DNA from 3 places in the Pseudomonas sp. VEM90 genome. Region 2 is predicted to be linked to each of the others. Evidence: riboswitches for the same ligand, from Rfam matches in the RefSeq annotation. Region 2 holds a riboswitch; each other region holds the start of a gene.
The links. A riboswitch is a leader RNA that binds a small molecule or an ion and turns the genes downstream of it on or off. The one in region 2 is predicted to bind cobalamin.
Positions count from the first base shown of each region.

Region 1: it holds a riboswitch for cobalamin, as region 2 does, so the genes downstream of both, cobW (cobalamin biosynthesis protein CobW) here and cobO (cob(I)yrinic acid a,c-diamide adenosyltransferase) in region 2, are expected to answer to the same signal.
Region 3: it holds a riboswitch for cobalamin, as region 2 does, so the genes downstream of both, ACYCCG_RS23805 (ABC transporter substrate-binding protein) here and cobO (cob(I)yrinic acid a,c-diamide adenosyltransferase) in region 2, are expected to answer to the same signal.

Region 1 covers NZ_JBTRAR010000025.1:34,012-39,621, forward strand. The annotation lists gene ACYCCG_RS21335 (ATP-binding cassette domain-containing protein) at 1-1,475, opposite strand, end outside; gene ACYCCG_RS21340 (hypothetical protein) at 1,646-2,008, opposite strand; gene ACYCCG_RS21345 (glyoxalase superfamily protein) at 2,005-2,382, opposite strand; cobalamin riboswitch at 2,483-2,698, shown strand; gene cobW (cobalamin biosynthesis protein CobW) at 2,799-3,866, shown strand; gene cobN (cobaltochelatase subunit CobN) at 3,870-5,610, shown strand, end outside.
Region 2 covers NZ_JBTRAR010000003.1:41,903-47,512, forward strand. The annotation lists gene bluB (5,6-dimethylbenzimidazole synthase) at 1-146, opposite strand, end outside; gene ACYCCG_RS04320 (cobyrinate a,c-diamide synthase) at 143-1,438, opposite strand; gene cobO (cob(I)yrinic acid a,c-diamide adenosyltransferase) at 1,435-2,046, opposite strand; cobalamin riboswitch at 2,167-2,387, opposite strand; gene ACYCCG_RS04330 (PQQ-dependent sugar dehydrogenase) at 2,657-3,964, shown strand; gene ACYCCG_RS04335 (C40 family peptidase) at 4,020-4,553, opposite strand; gene ACYCCG_RS04340 (C40 family peptidase) at 4,695-5,333, opposite strand; gene hda (DnaA regulatory inactivator Hda) at 5,461-5,610, opposite strand, start outside.
Region 3 covers NZ_JBTRAR010000031.1:51,806-57,415, reverse strand. The annotation lists gene ACYCCG_RS23815 (TonB-dependent receptor) at 1-1,281, shown strand, start outside; gene ACYCCG_RS23810 (DUF1624 domain-containing protein) at 1,391-2,557, shown strand; cobalamin riboswitch at 2,586-2,783, shown strand; gene ACYCCG_RS23805 (ABC transporter substrate-binding protein) at 2,895-3,905, shown strand; gene ACYCCG_RS23800 (FecCD family ABC transporter permease) at 3,905-4,921, shown strand; gene ACYCCG_RS23795 (ABC transporter ATP-binding protein) at 4,918-5,610, shown strand, end outside.

The DNA.
Region 1 (5,610 bases), on a different contig from region 2:
GCTGTCAGCGAAGGCAGGTCCAGGTGGTTGCCGGGTTCGTCCAGCAGCAACAGGTCGAGCGGCCGTTCGCGGTACAGCACGGCGGCCAGCGCCGCCTTCATACACTCACCGCCGCTAAGCAGGCCACTGGGCAGTTCGATACGGGCCGCATCCAGGCCCAGTTGCGCCAGGCGGCTGCGCAATTTCCCCTGGGCCATCGTCGGGTTGGCTTGGCGTAGGTGTTCGAGCACGCTACGGTTGCCTGCCAGTGTGCTGCAGTGCTGATCGAGCAGGGCGGTCTCACCGATGAGGCGCACATTGTCGGGCGATGCCGGCAATTCCCCATTCAGCAGCCTGAGCAGGGTGGACTTGCCACTGCCATTGGCGCCGATCAGCCCTACGCGCTGGCCCAGGCACAAGCGCAGGTCAAGCGCTTTACGGGTGCCATGGGGCAAGCAAAGTGCCTGCAACGCCAACACTTCTCGGCCCGGATGACGCTGAGGTGTGGGCGTGTGCAAGGTAATAGCGCTGTCATGCTCCATCTCGCGGGCGGCGTCACGCACTTTGCCCATAAGCGTTTGCCGAGCATCGCGATGCTCGCGGTGCTGCTTGCCGGCAGTGGCCTGGCTGCGCTCCTGCTTGCGGTCGACCAGAATCTTGGCCTGGTTGGCGTGCTTGGCTTGGCGCCCGGCCCGGGCCTGATGGCGCTCCAGGTCTTCGCGTTGGCGCTGCAGTTCACGGGCCTGTCGTTGCTGCGCCTGCTTCAGCCGGGCAAGTTGCTGCTGGGCCTGCGCCGTCTGGTTGGTTTTTTGCGCACTATAGAGGCTGTAGTTGCCACCATAGGCCTGCAAGCCCAGGCTGGATAGTTCGACAATGCGTGCCATGTGCGCCAGCAGGCTGCGGTCGTGGCTGATCACCAGCAAGCCACGGTCCCAGGCTTCGATCATGCTCAGCAGCTGGGCACGGGCGTTGCTGTCCAGGTAATTGCTTGGCTCGTCGAGGATCAGGTAATCGGCATCGCTGAGCCACGCGCCAATCAATGCCACGCGCATGGCTTGGCCACCGCTCAGGGTTCGTGCGGGCTGGCGCCAGTCGAGTTGACCCAGGCCATGGCCCTGAAGCTGTAGCTGCAATTGCTCGCGCATATCCCAGCGCTCGCCAACGGTGTCGAAATCCTGGGGCTCGATGCTGCCTTGCTCGATGCGCTCCAGCGCCGCAATCACCGGTCCCACTTGGGCCAGGTCGGCCAGCGTGGCGCTGCGCTCGATGACTTGCTGGTCCAGCAAATGGACAGGTCCGAGGCGCCGACAATGGCCGCTGCTCGGTTCACGCTGGCCGGCAAGAATCTGCCCTAGCAGGCTTTTGCCCACGCCATTGCGCCCGACCAGGCCGGTGCGGCGTTGGTCGAAGGTTTCGTTGAGGTTGCTAAACAGCGGCCTGCCATCAGGCAAGGCCAAGGAGACGCTGTCCAGCGTCAGAATCGACGTGTTCGTCATGCACAACTCCACAAATGCCGCGACATCTCCGGTACGAACCGGAGGCTGAAGACTGGCCGTCGAACAGACGGCGGCATCAATGGCGCATTGGACGAACACCTCGTAATTTAGAGACTGCGTAGCCTAACGGCCCTCTGGGGCCGGGTAAAGCACCGGCTGCCGGTTGGGGCTCAGCGCTGCGTCTGCAAGCGCTTGGCCCAGTCTCCGCCGTGGCCGTGCGCGCAGGCTTCTTCACTGTCGAATCGCACATGCCAGGCCGGATGGTCCAGCTCAATGCCGGCTTGCTCCAGCGCCAGGCCGGTAAGCGCCAGCATGCGCGCCTTCGCATCACCGACCACGGCCGCTGCCTTGTCGGCCTCTTGCTCGAATACCCAGGTGATACGCAGGCTGCTCGGAAAGTCCTCGGGGTCGAGGCGATGGGTAAGCCAACTGAAGCCGACAATTTCTGCCTTGGCGGCTTCGCAGGCATCGGTCAGGCACGCAACCAACCCCCGCTCCAGGCGACTTATCTCGCGTTTGCCCAATGCCTTCATGGGTTGGCCTCGTCATCGATCTGCTGGCAAAAGCGCAGGCGGTTGCCGAACGGGTCCCATACCTGCATCTGCAGGCCCCAATCCAGGCGCTCGGCCTCGGGCCGGGCGAAACCGTACTGTTTACCCTGCAATTCACCCTCCAGCGCGCGCAGGTCGTCGAGGCGGGCGAACACGGTCGAGCCAGGGCAGGCATCGCCATGGTGCTCTGAAAGGTGCAGGATCAGGCCATCACGGTGGATCTGCATGTACAACGGCAAGTCCGGGCTGAAGCGGTGCTCCCAGTCCAGGCTGAAACCCAGGAAGTCGAGGTAGAACTCCTTGGCCTTGTCGATCGAGAATATGCGCAGTACAGGTATGGCGGGGGCGAGGGGCATGGTGCGTCCTTGACCGTGGATAAGGCGCCACTGTAGCGCACTTGCGCCCAGCGTTGTCGACCGGCCCCGCAGCAATGGTTGACCACCCGCCAGCCACTGCGTAGCCTTGCCACTTCGAGGTTCTTCGGCCTGGCCGAAGCTAAGACGGGAACGCGGTACAAGCCGCGGCTGCCCCCGCAACTGTAAGCACCGACAACGGATCGACACAGCCACTGCGCCAGCGCGCGGGAAGGCGTCATCCCGCCAGCCCGCCGTTCGACTGAACGGGGCATGGAACGGTGCAAGCCAGGAGACCTGCCTCGTCACGTTTTCGACTTTCAACCGGGCGGGGTGATCCGGTGGCGAACAAGCCCGGCCGGCCTGGCCTGCGGCTGTCGTCCTGCATGCCCGCGCCACACTGCCAAGGGCAATGCGACATGAAAACACTGGCCAAGCTACCCGTCACCATCGTCACCGGCTTCCTCGGCTCGGGCAAGACCACCTTGCTGCGCCACATGCTCGACAACGCCCAGGGCCGCCGCATTGCGGTCATCGTCAACGAATTTGGTGAACTGGGCATCGATGGCGAAATCCTCAAACAGTGCAGCATCGGTTGCACCGAGGAAGAAGCCAGCGGCCGCGTCTACGAGCTGGCCAACGGCTGCCTGTGCTGCACCGTGCAGGAAGAATTCTTCCCGGTGATGCGCGAGCTGGTGGCCCGCCGTGGCGACCTCGACCACATCCTCATCGAAACCAGCGGCCTGGCCCTGCCCAAGCCATTGGTACAAGCGTTCCAGTGGCCGGAAATCCGCAACGCCTGCACCGTCGATGCGGTCATCACCGTGGTCGACAGCCCGGCCGTGGCCGCTGGCACCTTTGCCGCCTACCCGGACCAGGTCGATGCCCAGCGCAAGCTCGACCCTAACCTGGATCATGAATCGCCCTTGCACGAGCTGTTCGCTGACCAGTTGGCCAGTGCCGACCTGGTGGTGTTGAACAAGGCTGACCTGATCGACGCCGAAGGCCTGGCCAAGGTGCGTGCCGAGGTGGCCGAAGAACTGCCGCCGGCGGTGAAAGTGATCGAGGCCAGCAGCGGCAAGCTGCCACTGGAGGTGCTGCTGGGCGTGGGTGCCGAGTCCGAGGCGCATATCGATGGCCGCCGAACCCACCACGATTCGCACCACGATAGCGACGATCATGACGATCATGACCACGACGCTTTCGATTCCATCTCCATCGACCTGCCGGAAGCCGACGAAAGCCTGCTGCTCGATGCATTGACCCAGTTGGTGGTGGAGTTCGGTATCCTGCGCGCCAAAGGCTTCGCCGCCATCCCGGGCAAGCCGATGCGCCTGCTGGTACAAGGCGTGGGCACCCGTTTCGACAAGCACTTCGACCGCGCCTGGCGCGCCGACGAGCCGCGCATCACCCGCCTGGTGCTGATCGGCCAGGACCTCGATGCTGCCCAGCTGGAGGCGCGCCTGCGCCAGGCGCTGGGCGCCTGACCCATGCACCTGCTGCGGACCCAGCCCGGTGGTTTCGTACCGGATGACAGCATTGCCGACCTCGGCCAGACACCCGCCGAGCTGGTGATTCTCTGCAGCGGCGATTCACACCTGGCATTGCTCGCCGACACCGCCGAGCAATTGCCCGAAGACTTTCCCAGCCTGCGCCTGGCCAACCCGATGCAGGTGCAGAACCATGCCTCGGTCGACCTGTATGTCGACCAGGTGCTGCGCCACGCCAAGGTCATCCTGGTGTCGCTGCACGGTGGCGTTGGTTACTGGCGCTATGGTGTCGAACAACTGGTCGAGCTGGCCGCCCGTGGCGTGCAGCTGATTCTGGTGCCGGGCGATGACCGCCCGGACCCGGAGCTGACCTGCCTGGGCAACGTCCGCGGTGAACAGGCCGAGCGGCTTTGGCATTACCTGCGCCAGGGCGGCAAGGCCAATGCCATCAACCTGTTCAACTGCCTGGCCAGCCAGTGGCTGGGCCGCGACTATGCCTGGGACGAGCCGCAGCCTTTGCCGCGCACCGCGGTATATCACCCCGCCAAGGGCAGCGCGACACTCGAAGACTGGTACCCGCACTGGCACCCCGAGCAGCCAGTGGCGCCGCTGCTGTTCTACCGTTCGCACCTGCAAGCGGCCAATACCGCGTTCATCGACGTATTCTGCCAGCGCCTGCAGGCTGCCGGCCTGAACCCGTTGCCGATCGCCGTGGCCAGCCTCAAGGAAAGCGCCTGCCTGGAACAGGTCGAAGCCTGGCTGGACGAGGTCGGCGCCGAAGTGCTGGTCAATACCACCGGTTTCGCCTTGTCCAGCCCCGAGCGCCCCAACCTGCGCCCGTTCCGCCGCGACATCCCGGTGCTTCAGGCCATCTGTGCGCAGGACAACCAGCCTGGCTGGGAGGCCAGCGAACAGGGCCTGGGCGCACGCGACCTGGCCATGCACATTGCGTTGCCGGAGCTGGATGGGCGCATCATTACGCGCCCGGTCAGTTTCAAGGACATGGCCTGGCGCAGCGAGCGCAGCCAGTCCGACGTTGTCTGCTACCGCGCCCACCCCGAGCGCATGGACTTTGTCGCCGAGCTGGCCCGCCGCTGGGTCGAGCTGGCCCGTCTGCCCAATGCCCAGAAGCGTGTGGCCCTGGTGCTGGCCAACTACCCGACCCGCGATGGCCGCATTGGCAATGGCGTCGGCCTGGACACGCCCGCCGCCGCACTCAACATCCTCAAGGCGCTGCAGGCCGAAGGCTACCCGCTGGCCGAACTGCCGGGCAGCGGTACGCAACTGATCCAGCAGTTGCTCGGTGGCGTGACCAACGACCTCGACCACCTCGACCAGCGCCCCTGTGCCCAGAGCCTGAGCCTGGCCGATTACCAGCTGGCCTTCGAGCGCCTGCCGCAGGCCAACCGCCAGGCAGTGCTGGAACGCTGGGGGCCGCCCGAACAGGACCCGATGTATCGCAGCGGCCGGCTGATGGTTGCCGGCCTGCGCTTTGGTTTGACCTTCGTCGGTATCCAGCCGGCGCGGGGCTATCAGGTAGACCCCAGCGCGGTGTATCACGACCCTGACCTGGTGCCGCCGCACGGCTACCTGGCATTTCACTTCTGGCTGCGTCACGCATTTGCCGCCGATGCGGTGATCCACGTCGGCAAGCACGGCAACCTCGAATGGTTGCCCGGCAAAGGCGTCGGGCTGTCGGCGCAGTGCTGGCCGGACGCGCTGCTCGGGCCGCTGCCGAACA
Region 2 (5,610 bases):
CTGGGCGCCTGATGCGCGGCGGCCAGCAAGCGACCAAGCAGCTCGGGCGCTACCTGGCCACCAGCGAAATGGCGCATGTCGCGGCGCTCGCCGATGGCCCGGTAGATTGCGGCGCGCTCGGCGTCGCTATAGGCGTGATCATTCATGGTCGCAACAGCGCCGCCGCCGCATCCGGGCAGGAAGGGAAATAGAAGTGCACGTAGGAGGCCGTCAGCCGGCCCAGACGATAAACCGCCTCGTTGCCACGCCCGCCGTTGGGGCTCAGACCGCGGGCAATCGGCTCCAGCGCAGTACTGGTCAGCGAATGGTGATAGGTGTGACCGCGCAAGGTCCCTTCCGGCAGCTCCACCGCCTGCAGCGCCAGGGCGGCCAGGCGCTTCTGCATGGTCGCCTCGCCCGGCAGCAGGCCGAGCAGTTCGGCACGTTCACCGGCCACGTCAGTCAAGGCATCGAGCAGGTACAGCATGCCGCCGCACTCGGCCAGCAATGGCTTGCCCTGCGCGTGGTGGGCGCGGATCGCTTCGCACATCGGTGCGTTGGCGGCCAGCGCATGGTGATGCAGCTCTGGATAACCACCCGGCAGATACAGGCTGTCTACTGCCGGCAGTTCGCGGTCGTGCAGCGGCGAGAAGAACACCAGCCTGGCACCAAGGTTGCGCAGCAGGTCGAGGTTAGCGCCATACGTGAAGGCGAACGCTTCGTCCCGCGCCACGCCAATGCGCACATCGGCCAGTGAGGCAACGCAGGCTTGCGGTTCGGGTTCGGCAAAGCTTACTGGCGGCGGCAACGCCGCATCGCAACTGGCGCCCAGCGCTTCGGCAGCAGCGTCCAGCCGGGTGTCCAGGTCATTCAGCTCGCTGGCCTGCACCAGGCCCAGGTGGCGGCTAGGCAGCTCGATGCCGCGCTCGCGGGACAAGCCGCCATACCAGCGCAAGCCTTCGGTCAGGCTGCCTTCCAGCAGTTGCGCATGGCGCAGGCTACCGACCCGATTGGCCAGCACGCCGGCGAACGGCAGGTCGGCCTGGTACCGCGCCAAGCCCAGAGCCAGGGCGCCGAAGGTCTGGGCCATGGCTGTGCCGTCGATCACCGCCAGCACCGGCACGCCAAAGTGGCGCGCCAGGTCGGCGCTCGAAGGGGTGCCGTCGAACAGCCCCATCACCCCTTCGATGAGGATCAGGTCAGCTTCGCCGGCTGCTTCCCACAGCAGACGACGGCTTTCCTCCGCACCGATCATCCACAGATCCAGCTGATACACCGGCGCGCCACTGGCCCGTTCGAGAATCATCGGGTCAAGAAAGTCGGGCCCGCACTTGAACACCCGCACCTTGCGCCCGAGGTTGCGGTGCAGGCGGGCCAGGGCAGCAGTGACGGTTGTCTTGCCCTGGCCAGAGGCCGGTGCCGCGATCAACACGGCGGGGCAGTGGCGCGATCGACTCACAGTTCGACGCCTTTCTGCGCGCGGATACCAGCCTGGAAGGCATGCTTGAGCATACCCATTTCGGTCACGGTATCAGCCAGTTCGATCATCTCGGGTTTCGCAGCGCGGCCAGTGACAATCACATGCTGCATGGGCGGGCGGGCCTGAATGTCGGACAGTACCTGGTCCAGGTCGAGGTAACCATGCTTGAGCGCGATGTTGAGCTCGTCCAGCACCACGAATTGCACACCTGGGTCCTGCAGCAACTGGCGCGACACCGCCCAGGCGGCTTGCGCGGCAGCGATGTCACGCTGGCGGTCCTGGGTTTCCCAGGTAAAGCCCTCGCCCATCACGTGGTAGCGCACCTGTTCGGGGAAGCGACGGAAGAACAGCTCCTCGCCGGTGCTGTTGCGCCCTTTGATGAACTGCACCACACCGCATTGCATGCCGTGGCCCAAGGCGCGCGCGAGCATGCCGAAGGCCGAACTGCTCTTGCCCTTGCCGTTGCCGGTCAGCACCAGCAGCAGGCCACATTCGTTAGGGGAATTGGCGATGCGTTCGTCGATGACCGCCTTCTTGCGCTGCATGCGCGCCAGGTGGCGTTCGTCGCGTTCGGTGGATTCGCTCATCAGGGTTCTCCGCTGGCTGGCACCACGGCAATGCGCGGCGACAGGTAATAGGCAGGCAAACGGAGAGCGCGCAGAGGCCATGGCAGGATGCCACGGTGCACCGCGCATCACCCTCCGTGATGCCGTTGGCAGTATCAGGCCGGTCTCCGGGCTTGTGAGTGGGCCTCGGCCCTGGCCTGCGCGCCTTCCCGGATGCTGGCATCCAGTGGCCCTGCGCGGCCTTTTACTCATCCACCGTTGCGGGGGCAGCGCCGGAATCGCGCCATGCTGGCACCCACCGGCTTCCCAGTTTCACCCTGCCCAGTCGGGGCTGGCAGGGCACCTGAAACACGCCGCGAAGGTTAGAGGGTTGTACCGGGAGCGTCAATCGAAGCGGGTGACGCCGCCAAAGTATGCCTGACCCGCTCTGAACGTCCGGCCCCTGCGCTGCGCCTGGCCTTCCGAAGTAGCAATCTGCGTTGCCTGAACTACCGTGCACTTAGATGCAAAAGTCGAGGCAAGAGCAAGAACAAGCCTCTCAGAGACTGCTGGATCGACGGGGGCGCCGAGGGGAACCCGACGACCCCAGCCCCCTCTCAGTTCAACAGGCCTTCTTTGGAGGACGCCGCCTATGAAAAGCCTCATGCCTTGGTTAATCGCAGCCAGCCTGGCAGGCTGCGGCGAGACGGCGCTGCTGGACGTGCGCGAGGGCAGCGGACCAACGCCCAAGCTGCCTGCCCCTGTCACGACCTTGATCCCCACCGTAAATATCGCCCCCGCAGTCGGCTGGCCCAAGGGTATGAAGCCGACCGCAGCATCTGGCACCCAAGTCGCAGCGTTCGCCAAAAGCCTCGATCACCCACGCTGGCTCTATTTGCTACCCAACGGCGATGTGCTGGTGGCCGAGACCAACGCGCCGGCCAAACCCGAAGATGGCAAGGGCATTCGCGGCTGGGTCATGGGCAAGGCGATGAAACGTGCCGGCGCTACCGTACCCAGTGCCAACCGTATCACCCTGCTGCGCGATGCCGATCAGGATGGCGTGGCAGAAGTCCGCAGCGTTTTCATCAAAGGCCTCAACTCCCCCTTCGGCATGACACTGGTGGGCAAGAACTTGTACGTGGCGGAAACAGACAGGCTGCTGCGCTTTCACTATGAATCTGGCGCCCTACAGATTGACGATGAAGGCCACCCGGTGACCGAGCTACCCGGCGGCCCTCTGAACCACCACTGGACCAAGAATGTGATCGCAAGCCCTGATGGCAGGAAGCTCTACGTGACGGTTGGCTCGAATAGCAACGTGGGGGAAAACGGCATGGACAAGGAGCAAGGGCGTGCCGCGATCTGGGAGATAGACCCCGCCAGCGGCAAGCACCGGCTGTTCGCCACCGGCTTGCGCAACCCCAACGGACTGGCCTGGGAGCCGCACAGCGAAGTGTTGTGGACAGCGGTCAACGAGCGTGACGAACTCGGCAGCGACCTGGTGCCGGACTATATCACCTCGGTGAAAGACGGCGGCTTCTATGGCTGGCCCTACAGTTACTATGGGCAACACGTAGACCAACGAGTACACCCGCAGGCCCCGCAAAAGGTGGCCGAGGCACTGGTGCCGGACTATGCGGTCGGCCCGCATACTGCATCCTTGGGGCTGGCATTCATCGGACCCGGCGTGTTGCCGCCGCCTTTCGAACAAGGGGCATTGGTGGGCCAGCACGGGTCGTGGAACCGCAAACCACACAGTGGCTACAAAGTGCTGTTCGTGCCCTTCGACGGATCAGGCAAACCTGCGGGCCGCCCCATAGACCTGCTAACGGGCTTTCTCGATAAAGAAGGCAAGGCGATGGGTCGGCCGGTGGGCGTGATCCAGGACGGTCAAGGCGGGATACTGGTGGCCGACGATGTCGGCAATGTGATCTGGCGGGTGAGCAAAGCCCCCTGAATCTCGGCAGCCTGTATCGGTCCCGAGCTCAGCGGGGCCGATACAGGTATCGATATCAGGGATTCTGCGCCAGATGTCCTTGAGGAATCACCCGCTTGGCCTGCAGGTAGGCCTTGGCCCAGTAGCTGTTTGACAGGTAGTCCAGGCGCACGGTGCCACCGGTGGACGGTGCATGCACGAAGCGCCCGTCCCCTACATAGATGCCCGCATGGCTGACCTGCGAGCCACCATTGGTGGCGAAGAACACCAGGTCACCGGACTGCAGTGAACTGGCATCCACCGTCGGTGCGCGCATGACGATCATCTCTCGCGTCGAGCGCGGCAGACTGATGCCTGCAGCATCACGGTACACGTATTTGATCAGGCCGCTGCAGTCGAAGCCGGAGTCCGGCGTATTGCCACCCCAACGATAAGGCGTGCCAACCAGACCAATGGCACGAATCAGCACGTCATCGGCAACCGGCGAAGGATTGGGCTGGCTATAGGTAACCTGTGGCTGTACCACAGGGGCCGGCGCAGGCGCACGGCTGGAACATGCAGCCAGCAAGGCTGCCAAGGAGAGAAATGCGAAGCGCGCCATTTTTATCATGGCCAGAACATCCTGTCTGAGACCGCTGCGCTGCAGCCGAAAAGAGTTGAGAATTTAGATTAGACGCTTTCTGTAAATGCGCACGGCGGTGTGCTTTTTTTTCAAAGCATCACCGCCGCGGCACGGTACATCATTTTGATATCAGTTGCGCGCGATGTTGGTCGGCGCCATGGCCAAGGCTCGCTTGGCTTCGATGAAGGTCTTGCTCCAGTAGCGATCACCGAGGTTGTCGATGCGTACACCGCCGCTGCGGCGGCTGCTGGAGTGGATGAACTGGTTGTCACCCAGGTAGATACCGGCATGGCTCACCCGGCCGCGGCCATTGGTGCTGAAGAACAGCAAATCACCTGGCTTGAGTTTGTTGCGGGCCACTTTCGGCGCATCGACCTTGATCATTTCTCGCGTGGAACGCGGCAGCGTCATGCCCGCCTCTTCGCGGAACAGGTAACCGATGAAGCCACTGCAGTCGAAGCCGGATTTTTCCGAGGTACCACCGAAGCGGTAGCGAGTGCCGATCAACGACATACCGCGCTCGAGAATGCTGTCAGCCAGAACGGGCAGTTGGTAAGGCTTGCTGCCGGAGAAAGACGAAAGGTCATCTTCGGTGGCCAGCTCTTCCGGCTCACCGAATACCGCCGAGGAAGAGGCTTTGGCCTTGATAGCCGATTGTGCGGTGACCGGGGTGTGATCCTGAGGCTGAGATACCGGGCCTTGGGCCGCGCAGCCAAAAAGAAGGGTCACGAGTGCGAGTGGCACGAGGGGTGCGAAGCGCTTCAGCATGGGCACGACCGTGTCTGTAATCCTTTAGAAGGGTGAGACTATGCCCTCTATCATGGCCATTTGCAAATTTTATCGAAAAAGATGTGACTTTTTTGCGCCACCGCTCTGGCCCAGTGTTTTCAGGGGGTTACCAGCCGAGGGTTTCCTTGAGAAAAGGAATGGTGAGCTTGCGTTGTGCCTGCAGCGACGCCTGATCGAGGCGCTCGAGCAAGTCGAACAACGCGCTCATGCTCCGCGCCCCGCGGGTGAGGATGAAATGGCCGACTTCGTCGGTCAG
Region 3 (5,610 bases), on a different contig from region 2:
AACGACGTGCAGCAGTACGTTGATGAATGGACCCGGCTGACAACCGACTGGGCGCTGAACGACCAGATCAGCGCCAGCAACCAGCTGTACTACATCAAAAGCCGCCGTCACTGGCGCAACGCCGAGGACTACAGCTGGGACAGCGGGCGTCAGCAGCTGCTGCGCGGCAGCTACCTGGAGATCAAGCACAACCAGGAACAGTTCGGTGACCGCCAGACCTTCACCTTCGACCACACCCTGTTCGGCCTGGCCAGCAAGACCGTGCTCGGTGCCGAGTACAACAAGGTGCGCTTCAACGTCGACAGCAATTCACCCTACAACGATGTCGGCGGCGACTACGTCGACCCGTGGCAGCCACAGCCCGGCGGGTTCCATAGCGCCTCGCCGTTGCGGCCGCAAACGCTCTCGACCACCCATACCTTTGCCCTGTTTGCCGAAAACCGCCTGCAATTGAGCGATCGCCTGTCGTTGGTTACCGGCGTGCGTCGCGACCAGAACCACATCGACCGCAATAACTTGACCAACGACAGCCGCAGCGATCGTAGCCTGCAAGGTGGCAACTGGCGTGTCGGGCTGGTGTTTGCACTCAACGACGACCTGTCGTTGTACGGCCAGTACTCAACCAGCGAGGACGGGGTCAACAACCTCATCAGCCTCAGCCCCGCACAGATGCACTATGACCTGACCGAGGCGAAGCAGACCGAGGCCGGCATCAAGCAGCGCTTTTGGGAGGGGCGTGGCGAATGGACGCTTGCCGCCTACCACATCGTCAAGAAAAAACTGCTGGTCGACGACCCGATCACGCACGAGAAGCAACAAGCCGGGCAGCAGACCTCCGATGGCCTGGAAGCGACGCTGGAGCTGGCCCTGGCCCATCAGTGGCAGGTGTCGGCCAATGCATCGCTGGTACGCGCCAAGTACGACGACTTCGACGAAATGGTCGGCGGCCTGCCACAGGACCGCGCAGGCAACCGGCCAGCCAACGTGCCACGCCGTACCGCCAACCTTTGGTTGAGCAAAGGCTTCGGCCAGCAGGTAGAGGCCGGCTTGGGGGCGCGTTATGTGGATGAGCGTTATGCCGATACCGCCAATACCCAAAGCGCCCCCGGCTACACCGTGGTCGATGCCAACATCGCCTGGCAGGTGTTGCCGGATGTGAAGTTGGGGTTGCAGTTGAACAACCTGTTCGATCGCGAGTATGTGCAGTCGGCGTTCAGCGGGCAGCAGTGGTTGATGGGGATGCCGCGGTCGTACTTCGCGACGGTGGATTACAGCTTCTGACCTGAATACCTCTTCACGGCACGGATAGCACAAAAACCGCTACCAACCCGTCACCGGCTAGTTATAAGATAACGTTTTATATGACATTCATTACTATTAGCGTTCACCCATGACAAGCGCAATCGCCACGCCCACTCTGATCACCCAGCGGCTGCAGAGCATCGACGCCCTGCGTGGCCTGGTGATCCTGTTCATGCTCCTGGACCATGTCCGCGAGACTTTCCTCCTGCACCGCCAGGTCAGCGACCCCATGGCCATCGACACCACGGAACCGGTGCTGTTCTTCAGCCGCACCCTCGCCCACCTGTGTGCGCCTGTGTTCGTCCTGCTGACCGGCCTATCGGCCTGGCTGTATGGCGAGAAGCATCAGGGCCGTGGCGACGTCTCGGCTTTCCTGTTCAAACGCGGGCTGTTCCTGGTGTTGCTGGAGTTCACCCTGGTCAACTTCGCCTGGACCTTCCAGTTGCCCCCCAGCGTGATCTACCTGCAAGTGATCTGGGCCATCGGCGTCAGCATGATCGCCCTGTCGCTGCTGGTGTGGCTGCCACGCGCCGCCCTGCTCGCCCTGGGCGCCATCATCGTCGCCGGCCACAACCTGCTCGACGGCGTGCACTTCGGCGTAGAGTCAGCCCTGCATGTGCCGTGGGCAATCCTGCATGATCGTGGCTGGCTGGCGTTTTCCGAGAACCTGCACCTGCGCACGTCGTACCCGGTGCTGCCGTGGATCGGCGTCATCGCCCTGGGCTACGGCCTGGGGCCCTGGTTCGGTCGCGGCAGCGATGCCGGACAACGCCAGCAACACCTGCTGGTGGCCGGTTTGCTCGCGCTGCTTGGCTTTATCCTGCTGCGCATGTTCAACGGTTACGGTGAGGCACCGTGGAGCGGTTACCCAACCTTCACGCAAACCCTGATGAGCTTCTTCAACATCACCAAATACCCACCGTCGCTTCTGTTCCTGACCCTGACCCTGGGCTGCGGCCTGTTGTTGTTGCGCACGTTCGAACGGGCCGGCCAGGCGCGCTGGATCACTGCACTGGCAGTGTTCGGTGCGGCACCGATGTTCTTCTATCTGCTGCACCTGTATGTGCTGAAGCTGCTGTACCTGGCCTGTGTGGCGCTGTTCGGGCTCAACCATGGCGACTACTTCGGTTTCGACGGTATTGCAGCGGTGTGGCTGGGCGCGGTGCTGCTGGCGGTTTCGCTGTACCTGCCAGTGCGCGGGTTCGCCCGTCTGAAGCAGCGTCGCCGCGACATCCGTTGGCTGAAGTACTTCTGAAAAGCGTTTTCACCTGGCGACGCGATGGTCTACCATGCGGGCCGCCGGTTTCCACCATGGAACTAACAGGGAATCCCAGGCCTGCCAATACAGGCCAATCGGAACTGCCCCCGCAACTGTAGGTGCCGAGCCTGCTCCATCGATGCCACTGGGCCTACCGCCCGGGAAGGCGGGAGCCGGGCCGTGACGCACCAGTCAGGAGACCTGCCGGCCTTCATTCACCAACCGGCGGGGTGTCCGGGATTGGCCATCCGTGTTGCCCCAGCCACCCGCTGGGGCTTGGCGATGCCTGTCCGTGCGTTCCTCACCAGAACTGTCCGATAGGAGATCGCCCAGCATGCTGCCCCGTTTCGCCACCCTGCTCGCGGGCCTAGGCCTCACCGGCCTGGCCCAGGCCGCTGCCACCCACTACCCGCTGACGGTCGACAACTGCGGCAAGCCGCAGACTTTTGCCCAGGCACCGCAGCGCGCCGTCACCATCGGCCAGGCCGGAACCGAGCTGCTCTATGCCTTGGGGCTGGGTGACAAGCTGGCGGGCACGTCGCTGTGGTTCAACAACGTATTGCCGGAATACCAGGCGGTGAACGCCAAGGTGCCGCGCCTGGCCGACAACGACCCCAGCTTCGAGGCGGTGGTCGGCAAGCGCCCGCAGCTGGTCGCGGTGCAGTTCGAATGGATGGTCGGTGCCCAGGGCGTGGTCGCCACCCGCGAGCAGTTCGATGAACTGAAGATCCCCACCTACGTGCTGCCATCGGACTGCGAGGGCAAGGACAACCTAGTCGGTGCAGACGGCACCCGCCTGCAAGCGTTCCAGGTAGACAGCATCTACAAGAGCGTCAGCCAACTGGCCGAGATCTTCGACGTTCAGGACCGCGGCGCAGCACTGAACGCCGAGTTGCAAGGGCGCCTCGACAGCGCCAGGGCACAACTGGCCGGCAAGGACCTGTCGGCAACTTCGGCGCTGTTCTGGTTCTCCAGCGCCGACCTGGACATCGACCCCTATGTGGCCGGCCGCCAGGGTGTCGCCGACTTCATGTTGCGCACCCTCGGTGTGCGCAACGTGGTCGAGTCCAGCGAAGAATGGCCAAGCGTTGGCTGGGAAACCCTGGCCAAGGCCAATCCGACCTGGCTGATCATCGCACGCATGGACCGCCGCCGTTTCCCCGCCGACGACTACCAGAAAAAGCTCGAATTCCTGCGCAGTGATCCAGTAACCCGCAACATGGACGCGGTAAAGCACGACCGCATCATTATCCTCGACGCCGACGCCATGCAGGCCGGCATCCGCCTGTTCCGGGGCGTGCAGACGCTCTCCACGGCCTTCGCCAGCGGTAAAGCAGCCCCGTGATGATCCGCCTGTTACCCTGCATCGCGGTTGCCTTGGGCGCCCTGTTGGCCGCCCTGCTGGCCGGCACCGCCATCGGCGAAACCAACCTGTCGCCCAGCGTGGTCGGCCAGGTGCTGGCCAACCACCTGTGGCAAGCTGCCTACCCGGTGGACCCGATCGACGCCGGCATCGTCTGGAACTACCGCCTGACCCGCACCCTGGTCGCAGCCGCTTGTGGCGCCGGGCTGGCCACCTGCGGTGTCATCCTGCAGGCGATGTTGCGCAACCCACTGGCCGAGCCCTACTTGCTGGGGCTGTCTGCCGGTGCCTCGACCGGCGCGGTACTCGTCGGCCTGCTGGGCCTGGGTAGCCTGGCATTAAGCATGTCCGCAGGGGCTTTCATCGGTGCCGTGGCCGCATTCGCCTTGGTACTGGTGCTGGCCCGCGCGGCCGGCCCCAGCAGCAACAATGCCCAAGTGATCCTTGCCGGTATCGCCGGCTCGCAACTGTTCAATGCACTGACCGCCTTCCTGATCACCAAGTCGGCCACCGCCGAGCAGGCGCGCGGTATCCTGTTCTGGCTGCTGGGCAACCTGAGCGGCGTGCGCTGGCCTTCGGTGTGGCTGGCTGTGCCGGTGGCGATTTTCGGCTTGCTGGTGTGCCTGTGGCATCGCCGTGCGCTGGATGCCTTCACCTTCGGCGCCGATTCGGCCGCCTCGCTGGGCATCCCGGTGCGGCGCACCCAGTTGCTGCTGATCAGTTGTGCAGCGCTGGTGACGGCTGTGATGGTGTCCATTGTCGGCGCCATCGGTTTTGTCGGGCTGGTTATACCCCATGCCCTGCGCCTTCTGCTCGGCCCCGGGCACAGCCGTCTGTTGCCCGCCAGCGCACTGGGCGGTGCACTGTTCCTGATTGCGGCAGATATTCTTTCGCGCACACTGATCACCGGCCAGGTGATCCCGGTGGGCGTGGTTACGGCGCTGATCGGTGCCCCGGTATTCGCGCTGATTCTGGTCAGCCGTCGGGGGCGACCATGACAGCCATGACAACTGTTCGCATCCCCCCGCTGGCCTGCCATGGGCTGGGGCTGCAACTGGCCGGCAATACCGTGCTCAGCGATATCGACCTCAGCGTTGTCGCCGGTGAAACCCTGGGCATCGTCGGCCCTAACGGCTCGGGCAAATCCTCGCTACTGAAGTTGCTGGCAGGGCTGCGCAAACCGGCCTGCGGCAGCGTGCAGCTCATGGGTGAGCCACTGGCACAGATGCCCCGCCGCCGTGTTGCCCAAGCGCTGGCGCTGGTCGAGCAACAGGCCGACACCCTCGATGCGATCAGTGTGTTCGACGCGGTTGCCTTGGGCCGCACGCCGTGGCTCTCGGCCCTGGCACCGTTCTCCCGGCAAGACTGCGCCATCGTCGAGCAAGCCCTGGCCGACCTCGACGCCCTGCACCTGCGCACGCGCCTGTGGGGGTCGCTGTCCGGTGGCGAGCGCCAGCGTGTACACATCGCCCGCGCGCTGGCCCAACGGCCGCAGGTGCTGCTGCTGGACGAGCCGACCAACCACCTGGACATCCAGCATCAGCTGAGCCTGCTGCAACAAGTGCAGGCGCTGCCGGTTACCACCTTGGTAGCGCTGCATGACCTCAACCAGGCACTGACCTGCGACCGTGTCGCGGTCATCGACAAGGGCCGCCTGGTCGCCCTTGGCAAACCCTTCGAAGTGCTT